Regions from separate parts of the Undibacterium sp. FT79W genome, predicted to be linked through region 2. Evidence: riboswitches for the same ligand, from Rfam matches in the RefSeq annotation. Region 2 holds a riboswitch; the other holds the start of a gene.
What was found. A riboswitch is a leader RNA that binds a small molecule or an ion and turns the genes downstream of it on or off. The one in region 2 is predicted to bind manganese.

Region 1 (7,411 bases), on a different contig from region 2:
AGTAATTCACGCACTTCCATTTCAACGAGTTCCAGCAATTCAGCGTCATCAACCATGTCGCATTTGTTCAGGAAAACGATGATGTATGGAACACCAACCTGGCGAGCCAACAGGATGTGCTCACGCGTTTGTGGCATTGGGCCGTCTGCTGCGGAGCAAACCAGGATCGCGCCGTCCATCTGAGCCGCACCAGTGATCATGTTTTTAACATAGTCAGCATGGCCTGGGCAGTCAACGTGAGCGTAGTGGCGTGTTGCTGTTTCGTATTCAACGTGGGCAGTATTAATTGTAATACCGCGTGCTTTTTCTTCTGGTGCTGCGTCGATTTCGTCGTATTTCTTCGCTTCGCCACCGAATTTTGCAGACAATACTGTTGCAATCGCTGCTGTCAATGTTGTTTTACCGTGATCAACGTGACCAATTGTACCTACGTTGACGTGCGGCTTGGTGCGTTCGAACTTACCTTTTGCCATTTTGGACTCCTAACGATTTTATGAGATACTCAGGCACGCGCCCGACGACTTCAGACTTGAAACACCAGCTTACATGGTGCCCTTGACGTGGATTGAACACGTGGCCTCTCCCTTACCAAGGGAGTGCTCTACCACTGAGCTACAAGGGCAGCTTAGTCTGCACAAAGCCATGCAAAATAACTGGAGCGGGTGAAGGGAATCGAACCCTCGTCATAAGCTTGGAAGGCTTCAGCTCTACCATTGAGCTACACCCGCAGGGGCTACCACTTCAGCCGCAATACAAATTCTTTCCTATGGTGGAGGGGGCTGGATTCGAACCAGCGTACTCAGAGAGAACAGATTTACAGTCTGTCGCCTTTAACCACTCGGCCACCCCTCCATAGGGAACTCAGAACTATAGAGATCCGAAGCACTGATGTCAAGAGCTATTTAAAAAAATTGTCGAAAAGAGTCAATTTCGTGCATGCGACAGCTGGAAGGAATCAACGCCGTCAAATTTTTCGAAGTCCTGAGATAAAACACTGATTGGCAGCGCAAGCTTTTTATCCATTGCGACTGCAACAAAACGCCACTCCAGAGCACCATTACTCTGTGCAATCGCCAACGTACCACTGGCCATTTCATAACCGCGTCTCAAAGCCATTTCGCCCATTGTTTTCTCATCCGGCAAAAATCCCTTTTTAAAACGTATCGTGATCACAATTGCCGCTTGTGAAGGTAACCAAGACTCAAGGCGATGCACCCATACCATGCAGGCGGCCGACAAAAGCGCCAACAGAATTGCCGCGGCATAAAAACCTACTCCGACCAAAACACCGATCGCAGATGATGCCCACACCGAAGCAGCCGTCGTCAAACCGCTGATCGTAAATCCTTCCTTCATGATCACACCGGCACCGAGAAAGCCAATACCGGTGACGATTCCCTGAATAATTCTGGTCGGATCAAGCGCCACCGGCGCTATCGCGCGACCGCCGTACCAGAAGTCAGGGTAGCCGGCAATCACGACCAACGCTGCAGAAGCCATACATACCAGCCCGTAGGTCCGCATGCCTGCGGCACGTCCGTGATAAGAGCGCTCGTAGCCGACGACAAAGCCCAGCAACATTGCGCCAGCCAGATTCAAGAATATGATTATGTTGGCGTTCAGCTCGGCGGCCGACCAGAAACTCATGAAATGACTCAGGTAACTTCCCATAACGCCCCATAAATGATGTAAATCGTTTTTTAGTTTATCAACTATCAGTCTGCGGCGGAAAGCAATTTACGCTACCTGCGTAAGATATCCGGATAAAAATCAGTTCCCGTTTTTTTAAACCTATCGTCCGCAAGCGACTATGCAGTATAATCCGCGCTCACATTCATTGGGGAGTAGCCTGCTTCAGCCTTGCTGAAGAAATCGCATCAACATACTTGACTCAACAGTCATGGTGCGGTTGATCCTGTGATCAGCAATGGATCAGCGATGATCTGCGCGGGATTTGGCAAGACCTTTGATAGTTGCACTTCTGTTACCGGAGATCGGGCGGAGTGTTGCTGTCATTGGTTATCAGCGCCCGATCTCAATAAAAATCATGGAAGCTTTCCTCGTCTCTGCTCTGGCCGTCACCGTTGGCGAAATTGGTGACAAAACACAATTGCTCGCCTTATTACTGGCAGCGCGCTATAAAAAACCAATCCCTATCATTCTCGGCATATTGATTGCCACCTTAGCCAATCATGCTCTGGCCGGATTACTGGGCCAATGGGTTGCCACTAATATTCCCTCCACGTTGTTGCGCTGGGCGCTAGGATTATCTTTTCTGGCCATTGCAGCCTGGACACTGAAACCTGATGAAATGGAAGATGAAGGTCTGAGTGAAGGAAAATACGGCGTCTTCGCGCTGACCTGCATCACTTTCTTTATTGCCGAAATCGGCGATAAAACACAGCTGGCAACGGTCGCACTGGCAGCAAAATACTCGAATCTCTACCTGGTTATCGCCGGTACAACGCTGGGTATGTTGATTGCTGATATTCCTGCAGTCTTTTTAGGAAAAATCGCAGCGCCGAATTTTCCATTCAAAATAGTCCGCTGGATTGCTGCTGGCGTATTCGCTATTCTTGGCGTCTTGGTGCTGATGGGTATCGGCGATCGTTTTTTATAAAGAGAAAGAAATGCTGACGATTTATCATAATCCGCGTTGCTCCAAATCCCGTGAAGCACTGGCGATACTCGAATCTGCCTGCGCCGAACACGCGCAGGAGTTAAAGGTCATCGACTACCAGAAAACACCGCTCTCGGTCGGACAATTAACGACACTGCTGGAACAACTGGGCGGCGATGTACAACAAATGTTGCGCAATAACGAAGCGGAATATGCCGAGAAAAATTTAGCGGAAGCCGACGATTCCCGCGCGCTTCAGGCCATCGCTGATTGTCCCAAATTACTGCAACGTCCTATCGCTACATTCAATGGAACAGCGGTCATAGGACGTCCGCCGGAGCAAGTGCTGCATCTATTTAAGAAAGTGTCATCACATGAGTGAATTTAAACTTGCCGCTGGCAGTATCGTCAAATTCGGTTGCACAACAACCCAGCTTTATCCGATTTTAAGAAATGGTATCGCGATGAGTAGTGTGCGCCAGGGTTTGCAAGATGCCGCTGGCGCATCAATACCAGGAATCATGATAGGCGAGTTGATGGCTTACTTCGCTGCGTGTGCAGATTTCTGCAATAACACCGGCGCGGTCCATCACGCACATCAGGACATCATGGCAGCTTTCGTGCAGGCGCTGCAGAATAATCGCGGCGAAAAACCGCAAATGCCGGAGCTGGAAAGCATTGCCAGTGAAACCGGCTTACCGGTCGTGCTGGAAATCGTGCTCGGGGAAGATTGCGTCGTACTGGCAGACACGCATTTCGTCAGTGAAGGTGAAGCCGAGAAAAGCTGGAAACTCTGGCGCAGTGGTTCTTTGCAAAGAGAAGGCGGAATTCCGGCGAGTTGGATCAAACAATTCTATTTCCCGCGCCTGCTCGATTACCGCGATATCAGCGTTGCCAGAAATCCACGCAGTCTGGAACAAACCACCGATACAGCGTTGATGGTCGGTGGCCTGATGCAATCGTGGCACAAAGACACACCGGCAGATTTACTGAATGCCTTCAATAAGCAATACGGTCGCATTAATTTTTCTCAGCGCAGTCAATTTGATGAAACATCGCTGGAGCGCTTCTTCAATCTGAATGCCATGCTGGACCCGGCAACCCGCTTGTTAAATCAAATGACCATCTGGCAAGACATTGATTCTCTCGCCAAGAAACAAGGTATTGAGCTGAACTAAAGCAAATCAGTTGGACGGACTGCGTTTGACGAAAAACAGCGCAGCCCCAATCGCCATCAGTATCCCGCCGAAGAAGCGATTCTGGCTTTTTAACCAGCGTGGATCACTGAAATATCTCTGCATGGTCGAGGCGGCATACGCATAGCTATGCATCACGATCAGATCAACGCCGCACATAGTCGCCCCGAGTATGCAAAGCTGCGGCAACAACGGCGCATCATGCGAAATAAATTGTGGTAACACCGCCACCATAAAAATGATGCCTTTAGGATTCGTTGTATTTGTAAAAAATCCGATCAGGAAACGTCGGCGCGCAGTGGGCAACTGTGTCAGCGTGACGTTTTTTTCTTCTTCCTTCACCACTTCTACCCGCGCACGCCATTGATTAAATCCAAGATAAATCAAATACAGCGCACCAACGATTTTAACGATATTAAACGCGAATTCTGACGCTAACAGAATCGAACCCACCCCTGCCCCGGCAATCGCCAGAATCAACAACAAGCCAGCCTGCAAGCCCAGTATCGTTGTACTGGCTTTTTTGACGCCGTAATTCAGCCCATGCGACATTGATAACACTGCACCAGAACCAGGGGAAATAGCGATTACACAAGCGGCAATCAGAAAGGCAAACCAGGTAGAAAAAGTCATAATCATCAATAGCGACGAGCGCTGAAATTAAACTGCAAAAAAAAACTATTGTAGCCGCTGCACCGCAGGCAGCCGCAGATCGTAGAATAAAAAATCAGCCTCGCATCATCGCGGCGAGTAACTGACTTTTCAAGGTCTTGATCAAAGCGGTTTCATCCGGCGGCACGCCTTCATCCGCGGTGGTCGCGCGATCCGCATAAAACAAGCCTAGAGGCTTCTTTTGTATGACCAGCGGCAAAATAATAAAACTACGGGCGTCCGGTAATAATTCCTGATGCCAGGCTGGCAATAAACTGCGGATTTTTGGCACCATCGCATCCGAAATCATCACGTCAGCATTATTGCTTAAGGCCAGCGCAAATAAATCAGACTCGGATTTGCCGCCGAAGAAAAAGCTCTTTTGCCGTTCGGCATAATGTTCACCAACCGCCAGCCGCGCGACATAACGCCCGCTGCTGATATCGCGCAGGCAGACTGTGGCAAAACGAAATCCCATGCTGGTGTACAAGGTTTCGAGCACCAGCAAGATCAGATCATTCAATTTATAGTCATCGGAGGTCAGCATCTGCGTCACATCCTGCACGCCGGTCAGCAACAGATCACGCGCGTTGTGCGGTTTTCCGCTGGGGTAACGAATCGCTTCCTGCGCGGGAGTGACTTCGGCGGTCTTCAGCAAAAATTCACTGGGAACGCCCAGCGTTTTCAATAATTCCGGCGCTTCTGCATTCGCCTCTGGCAAGGCAATATCCATGCTCTTTGCCATCTGGCGGGTCTCAGCTTCAACTTTGAGCAACAAATCGTCCAGCATCGCCTGATCCAGCTCCAGCACTTTACCGAAGCGCTTCAGCAATTTTTCATAACGGGCTGATTTATCGCCGACACCCGAAATCAGAATACCGGCCAGCGCATCGCTGAAGCTTGCCACTTGTTTCAGCCATTCATTACGTTGCGTGCTCTTGCGCAGCTCGCCGGAAGGCAACGGCGCCATCGCCTGAATAATCGCATCCGGAATTTTCCAGCCTTGCAACGCCAGCTCGCCAAAACGCTCGAAGCTACAGCCGAGCAACAAGACCGATGCCGCATCCTCACTGGTTTCTCCGGTGGCGGCAACATTCTGGATACGAGAAAATAATCCGTGGTCAAACGAGGCAATCAGAACCTTGCCGACATTCTTGAACAAGGAAGCAACCGCCGCTTCTTCGCCATCCTGAAAACGCCCACGCTGTGCAATTTCGCGGCCGATAATACTGGCGCACAAAGAATGAATCAGCTCTTTACGTACACTGATCGCCTGCGCCTGATCTTTGAAAAAATCGACCAGCAGCATCGCCAGAGCGCTGGTTTTAACGGTATTGAATCCGAGCAGAAATATCGAGCGTGAAATGGTAGTCACCGCAGCGCCAGCCGCAGTCCGGTATTGCACCGTATTTGCCAGCCGCAATATTTTTTGCGTCAGGCCGACATCCGACAAGACAAAATGCGCGAGACGGGAAACCGAGTCTTCGCCGGACGAAGTAATTTCAACGACTTTAGCGATCGCGACACCCAGTGTCGGTAAATCGTTTTCGTCTCGGATTTTTTTTAATAAGCGCTCGCGATGCGACTCGAGGGGAATCTGAGAAAAACCTGCTGTTGGATAAGTTGCCATAGTTCCTGCGTGTGCAGCCAATGAATTCGACAAGATACTGTGCGACTCCTGCCTGCCGTTCGATCAATCGCCGATACGGCTGGCAGATATGGCAATCGATCTAATTTTTTGTAAAACGACTGATACTCAAACCATACTTTTTCTGCAGCTCATCATATAAACCCCGAATCGCCTTCAGACGCGGATTCATAGGATCAAGATGACGCGCAGATTCGATCAGCGCCTTCGCCTGCTCACCGATAGTATTGTCCCAGCCAAGATTTTCCAGACATTTCAATGCCGCCAGCGCAGCATTCATCACCACTTGTGAATTGTCCGGCGATTTACGGGCAGCGGCCGTCATCAGCTCAACCGAGCCGCGGAAATCACCCTGCTTCGCTTTTTGCACACCCAGCGCCACCAGATCCATAACTTCCTTCTTGCTGCGCTGTGCCAGCTCTTTCGCCAGATGCCCTTTGCCGGCGCTTTCAAACACGCCCATCGCCTTGTTCATGACCTGCTGGTTACTCGCCGCATTTTTCATCACGTCGAGAATAATTTCGGAAGCCGCGTCTTCATTGTCGTTATCAAGGCAACTCTTCGCCAGACCGATCTTGGCACCGGTCGATAAACCGATGTCTTCGCGCGAGGCTTCGACGGCGGCACCGAGTTCTTCGGTCAACCTCGCGTCACCGGTTTTGGCATGCACCATCGCATTTGAAATCGCGCGGCAGGCCGCGGTCTTTTTCAGACCGACCATACTTCTGTCCATGTCTCGGATCACCGATTTAGCCTGATCGGTATCGCCTTTTTTGACCAGTGCATCGACCAGATTCATGTGATCTTCAGGATCACGGAATTCAGAAAATTTTGCCTTGCTGACGACTTTTTTAAACACGTTTTCTGCGGTTTCGATGTCACCGGTTTCCATCGCAATCCGGCCCAGATTACGTAAGCGGCGTACACCGTGCGGCGAAACGGCGACCGCCGTATCCAGCACTTCTTTCGCTTCGGGGAGCTGGCCAACCATTTCATGTGTTTTGGCAAGCCAGTCATACGCATCCATGTACTTGCTGTTTTCCGCGACCAGATTTTTCAGGATGCTTTCCGCTTCCTGATATTTTCCCTGCATGTACAGCGTTTTCGCCAGCCCCAGACGAGCCCAGGCGACGGCTTTCATTTCAAACAGCTGGGTGTACAGCGCTTCGGCTTCTGCGGCTTCGCCCAGTACCACATGCAGTTCGGCGCGCAGGCGCATGAAATCAATCACGTAGCGCGGAAATTCACGTTCGCCGTGGTAGGTGGCGGTAATCGCCTCGCTCACTTGGCCCTGTT
Region 2 (7,411 bases):
GGCCTCGGTATCGCTCTTAGCTGCGGCTACGAGCGTTTGCGCAAGTGTGGCAGGCACCTCGCGGCTCGCGCCAGTTTGGTTCAGAGCATCCAGTAGAGCGAAGCGCCGAAAATGCCGAGCAATATGGCGGGTGCGAAGGAAGCCTGCGAAGATTTCTTTGAGGATGGTGAAGTTCATTTTGTATTCCTTATCGCCACCATCCTGAAATAATCAAGGTGGTGGCAGTCGAGACGGACAGTCCATAGTGTTTTCAAAATTCCGTATGCAGTCCCACTTAGGCGATATTGGCAGACCCTCGGTCAACGTTGTAGCCTGAGTTGTTGATGTGTCGCCAATTCAGCAACCTGCATGCACTGATTGATTTTCGTGGCGCGATATCTTCATGCAAAATTGTATTGAAAAAGCCGTCATGTTGGTCATCGAGAACGGCGCTTTTAGTTTGCGCGACCATTTTCAGATTTGTTCTCATAATTTCAACCTTATTTATAACTCTGCATGCAAGCGAACTCCATAAATCGAAAATGGACCACGATCACGGTTATACGCCGGGTTTGTGACGTGTTGATAATCAAGAGTGAGCTTTAAATTTTTGGTCAAAGATGTTGAATAGAAGGCTTCGACAATCTTTTCCTTGCCATAATTTAATTGTCCATCTCCGACTAAAATACCAATGCCACCTGCGGTAAAGTAGGCTTTTGCTTCTGCTGATAAGGCATTTACTGCTGCAGCAATACCAATCTTGTCGCTTGCTCTTCCCCAGCTAGTTCCTTGCAATGAAAAACCACCCGAAATCGAACGATTGATGTCAGTAAATTCATAGGCTTCTTTTTTTCCACTGTTGACACCCATGCGAGCAAATACACCTAAATCGTTCGTCAGTTCTTGTTCAAAATTTAGTGTGATACCCGGGTTAGAGCTGTCATGGCGAACAAGGGAAGTATCAGGCGTGGCATTAGTCAGTTGTCCAAGTCGAACTGCATCACGGTAATCCCCCATCCTACCAACGTTAACAAATGCTAATAGTTTGATTTTTCCTGGGTGCCCATCCCACTCATGGCGGTGTTCGAGTTCAGCCACGAAACTATGCTGATGAAAATGAAATCCCACCACCTTTTGATTTGGAACTTCAGACATTTGGAATGCGCCACCACGCAGACTCCACTTATCTTGATTCCATTCAATCGTCGCACCGTTCGTAAAACCCCAGGAATCCGCCGCATAGTCAAATGTGCCCGAGTCGATAATTGACCAGTTTAAAAAGTCAGATCGTGGATCATGCGCGTAACTATTATTATCAAAAATATCAACGACCGAGAATTTACCAACAGTTATGACTATATTATTTGTACTTTGCGTCGACGCCAATTGGTTGGTACTTTCTTCGACTTTTTGTTCATCACCACTCAATGAAATGACGTGACGTACAAATGCGCGTGGTAGGCGAAGATAGGGACGATTCTCGCCAATTTTGTAGCCCTCTCCGTTCGGAAACCCAGCCATTCCCACCGTGTTGCTTAAACCAAAACCTTGATCTATCTCTGGGTTTAACCACAGCTCAGTATTTTTCCCTAAACAGCGACCGAGAAACAAGGTTATGTCAGTGGTATTTGTATTTCGAGCAGACGGATCCATGCTGTTTGTACCGCTGTATGGTGCAGTAAAATCAGGATGCCATTGATTTACATAGGTCATTTGCCAATGGGTACTCCATTCATCTAACAGAAAAGATGGCGTAGTGAGAATCGCATTATTTTCAGGTGCAATATCTGCTGCGCACGCAGTCATGGTAATGCCCGAAAAAGTGACGAAGACTGAGCACACTGCAATCTTTATTTTAGTGATTTGAAACATAACAAAACTCCGCAAAAATGAACGAATTAAAAAGCGTTTTTGTCGGCTTAAGTTCAATTGTCAATTGATCGATGTTTGCGCGCACGCAGACGGTGCTCATCATTGACGAATAACCCCAATGATGAAAATCTAGATCAATATCGAAACAAATAACAATGTGCTATATGGTCTCGACGAATTAGTTTGGAGGTCGGTAGTGAGAAAATAATTTCCACTGTTTGGATACCGCCATCTGCATGTAGCAAGACGACGGCAAGAGAATTCTTGGCAGGTCGTGCTACGGCAGAGTCAAAATTAATAATCGACAACTATAACAATCTGAGCTTATGCCCACGAAAAACTCCATTGATTGAATACTGTTTAAATGCACTTCAGAAAATGAAATGCAATACAAATTTATATTGATGATTAACGGCTTGAATGTGATTTTGAGACCAACATACCGTAGATCCCACTACCGCTTCTTACGCTGCGGTTTGAAAATCGATGATTGCTTTTAATTGTCGCATCTACTTGCTTGCTCGACCAACCAAATGTCCAGTTAACGACTCTGTCCAACGTACGGCTTGAGGATGTGAAACGTGTAATTTCTAATTTTTTCATTTTTATACTCACTTGAAAAAGAAACTCGTACAAATGAGAAGTTCGGTGTGATATCGAACTTCTCTCATTTTCAATGACCTTCAAATCTGGAGTTCACTTTGTATGAAATGTTTAGTGATCCAGAACGAGGTAAGTTCAAAAAGCAAAAAGTGTCTCTTGTCCAAGTAGAAAAAAACTACTTAGTTACGGCGAATGTGTTTGAATAGCCTATTAGTTGCAAGTGCAAAAATAGATAGTCACGCAAACGCGCAATGCGGCAAACGGTAAGTGGGGATGACGACGTGAAGTCGTTGACACTACAGCTAACTCTTAGCTGTAGCAGAGAAATGACTGCGAAGCTTAAGCGATGTTGGCTGGGGTGTTACCCAAATTTAGCAAGCGACAACTGCAACTGTCCAAGATCAAAGCTCCATATTTTTTCGATGCAGAATTTTAGTTTTTACTTCAAAAGTGTGTCAAGCAATAAAACCACATTCAGGCAATTTAATTTGTCTTTTTAAATAATGATTCTCAGCTACCTGAATAACCAAGAGATTCCCAGCATATAGCATCCCATAAATGGCTTGTGACTTCGGCGAGAAGCATTTTAGTGGCAATGAACCATATCAATATTTAAAAAAAACAGTAAAATGCGGGCTATTGTCATTGGGGAGTAGCCATCTTTAGCAGCCCCGCTAAAGAGATCACGTCAACAAACTTGAGACCTCATGTCTCATGGCGTGCTCAGCCTCTGTATTAGGAGAGCTAGGCGAGACCTTTGGCCGCATGCGTTTTGCCAGCCGGGCAAGTCGCATTTGCGCGCCATTGGAATCTTACTTGCCCGGCACAATAACTTCATGTTCCTGACACTTATCCTATTTTTTTCATCTGCAGGTGCCATCTATTTAGCCTGCGAATACTTCGTCAACGGTATCGAATGGTTCGGTCGTCGTTTGAATCTCGGTGCAACTGCCGTTGGTTCTGTGCTCGCCGCTTTTGGTACGGCATTGCCTGAAAGTGCGGTAACCTTTATGTCCGTTGTGTTTGGTACCACACCAGACCAAAAGGATATTGGCGTTGGTGCAGCCATGGGAGGCCCTCTTGTTCTCGCCACACTGGGCTATGCCGTCGTTGGTTTGGCCTTACTTTTTCATCGTCGGCGACTCGAACGGGATACGCATCATATTCACGCCGACCATGTTCGTTTAAGCCGGGATCAAGTTGCATTTCTTGCGGTGTTTGTGGTGAAAGTTGGACTCGGTTTAGTCGCTTTTGCGATCAAGCCTTGGTTGGGCATACTTTTCTTGGCAGCCTATGCAATCTACGTATGGCGCGAAATTCAAGAGAGCGATACCGCACCTGAAGAGGAGGAGATCGAGCTCCTTAAAATCCGCCCGTCCGAATTAGAACCTTCCCTGAAATGGGCTGGCTTGCAGGTAACGCTTGCTTTGATCGTGATTAGTGCAGCATCCCATGTTTTTGTTGGGCAGCTTGAGAGTATCGGTACAAACTTACAGTGGCCACCGCACCTGGTGGCATTATTGCTGAGCCCAGTGGCAACTGAGTTGCCAGAGATGATGAATGCACTTATCTGGATACGGCAAGGCAAAGAGCGCTTAGCGCTAGCTAATATTTCCGGAGCCATGATGATTCAAGCGACCATCCCCAGCGCTTTAGGCATCTTTTTTACTCCATGGCTCTTCGATGGCCCCCTGGTGGCTGCAGGCGTATTGACCACCTTAGCAATTGTATTTCTGTGGCAGCTTTTTAGGCGTGGCGCAGTCGATAGTCGTGTGCTGATCGCTGTTAGTGCTTTATACGGCGTTTTTGCTTTGCTTATTGCCTTCTATTTTCCACGCTGATTGCACTAGCAGAGACAAGTATCAGACTTCTCAGGTTGAACGTCGTCTACAGCTTCGATAGTCTAACTTTTAGCTTTGGGAGAGCCGCATCAAGCGATAAAATGCCCTCCCAAAAGGTCGTTCCGGGAGCAATACACGTAGTGTGAAACCAGTAACGCCAATCGATGCCCCAATTGATGCTCTACCACCTCAAAGAGGTAATCCTTGAAGTCGAGTAGATCCTGTGCATGGTTGCTCGATACATTGAGCAGCGGGCTGGACTGTGGATAACATGCTAAATTGATGGTTGGTATAATTTTATTAATTATCAGTAGATTGATGTGTAAAAATGAGAGTATGCGAAATACTTGAAACACCCTACAGTCCTCATTCAACCTAGCGTCAGGTCGGTTATGCGGCTACCCAAATATCTTTTCAAACTGGTCTACGACCCTTCAGAAAACAAGAGATGGGCTTACTGGGTCGAAAACATCGACAACACAAAAGCAGGAAAATCGATCACCTATGAAGAACTAGTCAAACGCACCGGCATACAGTTCTTTACTGAGAGAATGTAAGTGACAAAATAAAAAACCTGTTCATTGACATGAACAGGTTTTTTCACCAGCGTTGAATGTCCGTTCTTGGCCGAACTCGGACTATGTCTGTGCAAGATAGCATCTTGCTTAGCTGAAAAATACGTGAAATCTCACAACTTCGAACGGCGATGCCGACAACTCCACGAACACTAGCCTAGCTTCAAGCTATCCGGCCACTGGACGGCATTGGGCTGGAACGAGTGACATGGTTTAAGCGAGAACAGCCGGCGGAAATAGATGAGAATACGCAATTTAGTTTGAGACCCTAAATTTAGAAACAAATTATCCAGAAAAATAGGTCAATTTTAAGCACAAATTAACACTAATTGATTCAAGAATATATTGTCGTAAGCAGCGCAAAATCAGAAGAAGGCTATTTCTGTTCAAGTTGTAACATAGCACGCCTAAGCAAAGACGAATGCTTAACTCTTTGATTTTAAAGACGACTCATTCAAGACTATATTCGGATGAAACATCCTGCGCATCATGCTAGAAAGACAGCGGCAAAACCAGGCAAATGCGACAAAATGCCAAAATCTGCACTTAAAATGATGAATTGACGGCATCACCTGCATGCAGGTATTAGCCGTTCTACCAAGCGCAACGCCATCGCACCCTGGCTCATTAATCATTGGATGTCTAAGCAAGTATGAAAAGAATTCACGGTCGTAAGCCAACACGCGCAAATTCAGAGAATGCTGTTAACGCATTCCACAGAACAATATCCGCCCAGTCCGCCTTATCCCAAAAAAAGGATGCGATCCATGCAGTGTCGTGATGCTTGCGGTGCGTGCTGTATCGCACCATCGATTTCCAGCCCGATACCTGGCATGCCTGAAGGGAAGCCTGCAGGCGTTAAATGTATACAGCTGGCAGACGATCTGCGATGTCTGATTTTTGGGAAGCCTGAGCGACCTGCCTGCTGTTCGGGCTTGCAGGCGTCACATGACATGTGCGGAACAAATCGCGAACACGCAATGTTATGGTTGCATGAACTGGAAAAAGCGACCGCACCGCGATGAACATCATGCAAACGCTGAATCCCGCACTGTTCTTATTTCTGTGCCTTTACGATGCGGTTGCGTCCACCGTTTTTAGCCCGATATAGCGCCGCATCGGCCTCCGCTAAAATGCTCTCGGGGCTGCCATTCAGCGCTGCGATACCTCCGCTCAGAGTGATTCTGATGCAATGGCCTTCACCGGAATCGATCTTGCTGTCTTCCAGAGCAATACGTAAACGTTCAGCGACCATCATGCCGTCTTCAGCGCTGGTATTCGGTAACAGCACAGCAAATTCCTCGCCCCCCAGACGGCCGGCCAGATCGTCTTTACGCATGGTATTGCCGTGCAGAAGACCGGCAAGGTAAACCAGCACTGCGTCGCCGGCAGCGTGACCAAAGCTGTCATTCACATGCTTGAAGTGATCAAGGTCGAGCATAATCAGCATGCCGCCTTTTCCGCCTTGCGCGATCAATGTCAGCTCTGCCTGCAGACGCGCCATGAAGGCGCGGCGATTCGCCAATCCCGTGAGCGCATCAGTAGTCGCTAAATACTCCAGATTCTGCTCATGGCGTCGCCGCTCGGTGACGTCACTGACGATCATCAGGCGACCAATATTGTCGTCGCCGTTTTTCAGCGGAATCAGATTAATTCTGATGGTGCGGCCATCCGGCAAACTGTATTCGCCATCTTCGACAGATTCTTGGAATGTATCCAGAATGTCTTGCGAAATCATTTTGCGAAAGGCTTCCCGGTTGATCCCGGTCAGCGCCACAGGAGGCGTCTGCACCCCCAGAAGATCACAGATCACTCGGTTCGCCACAACAACGTCACCATTCTGATTTTGCGCCAGAACGCCACCCGGAAAATGTTGTATGACTTCAAATAAGTGCGCGCGGGTACTGCGTAACGCATCCTCTATCCGCCGGCGCTCGGTGGTATCGACCATGGTCCATATCAGATCACCCTCAGGGTTATCGGGATCCAGCAAACTGCCACGAACCGCAAACCAGCGCAACTCACCACCAACGATAAACTGTTGATAATCAATATTGATACCGCCATCCTGCCGCACCGTTCTGTAATAGCCGCCAAAGGTATCAAAAGAATCGTCGTCAGGATGGATGATGCGAATACTCCTGCCGGTTAATGCTAAGCCATCTTCAGAAAACGTATCAATTGCACGCTGATTTGCCAGACGGATAATGCGCTGCGAGGTAGTCACAAACAAAGCCGCCGCCGCATTATCAAGCAAGGCACGGCGCAAGGTTGTATCGGCCATGCGCTGACTGATGTCCGTCTGCGTTCCTATGACCTGTAGTCCTTTGCCATTGAGTTCCTGCGTAATCTGGCCGCGTATTTCTACCCAACACCAATCACCTTGTGATGTCAGCAGACGGGTTTCAACATGAAACGGCTCACTGCGCTCTATTTGCGCCTGTAATTGCTGTAGCACGCTCGTTCTGTCGTGCGGATGCAGCCACTGGCTCCAGTCATCAAATTGAATAGTGTCATCGTGTGCCGGATAACCCAGCATTT

Region 1: it holds a riboswitch for manganese, as region 2 does, so the genes downstream of both, H8K38_RS05460 (TMEM165/GDT1 family protein) here and H8K38_RS10825 (sodium:calcium antiporter) in region 2, are expected to answer to the same signal.

What each region holds. Positions count from the first base shown of each region.
Region 1 covers NZ_JACOGB010000003.1:63-7,473, forward strand. The annotation lists partial or broken gene H8K38_RS05435 (GTP-binding protein) at 1-473, opposite strand, end outside; tRNA gene H8K38_RS05440 (tRNA-Thr) at 548-622, opposite strand; tRNA gene H8K38_RS05445 (tRNA-Gly) at 655-728, opposite strand; tRNA gene H8K38_RS05450 (tRNA-Tyr) at 768-852, opposite strand; gene H8K38_RS05455 (MgtC/SapB family protein) at 925-1,647, opposite strand; yybP-ykoY riboswitch at 1,828-1,955, shown strand; gene H8K38_RS05460 (TMEM165/GDT1 family protein) at 2,048-2,620, shown strand; gene H8K38_RS05465 (arsenate reductase family protein) at 2,631-3,002, shown strand; gene H8K38_RS05470 (hypothetical protein) at 2,995-3,798, shown strand; gene H8K38_RS05475 (LysE family transporter) at 3,805-4,449, opposite strand; gene H8K38_RS05480 (HDOD domain-containing protein) at 4,544-6,097, opposite strand; gene H8K38_RS05485 (tetratricopeptide repeat-containing response regulator) at 6,198-7,411, opposite strand, start outside.
Region 2 covers NZ_JACOGB010000005.1:259,149-266,559, reverse strand. The annotation lists gene mgtA (magnesium-translocating P-type ATPase) at 1-177, opposite strand, end outside; gene H8K38_RS10830 (carbohydrate porin) at 484-1,851, opposite strand; yybP-ykoY riboswitch at 3,090-3,200, shown strand; gene H8K38_RS10825 (sodium:calcium antiporter) at 3,291-4,295, shown strand; gene H8K38_RS10820 (hypothetical protein) at 4,688-4,852, shown strand; gene H8K38_RS18445 (YkgJ family cysteine cluster protein) at 5,629-5,895, shown strand; gene H8K38_RS10815 (PAS domain-containing protein) at 5,928-7,411, opposite strand, start outside.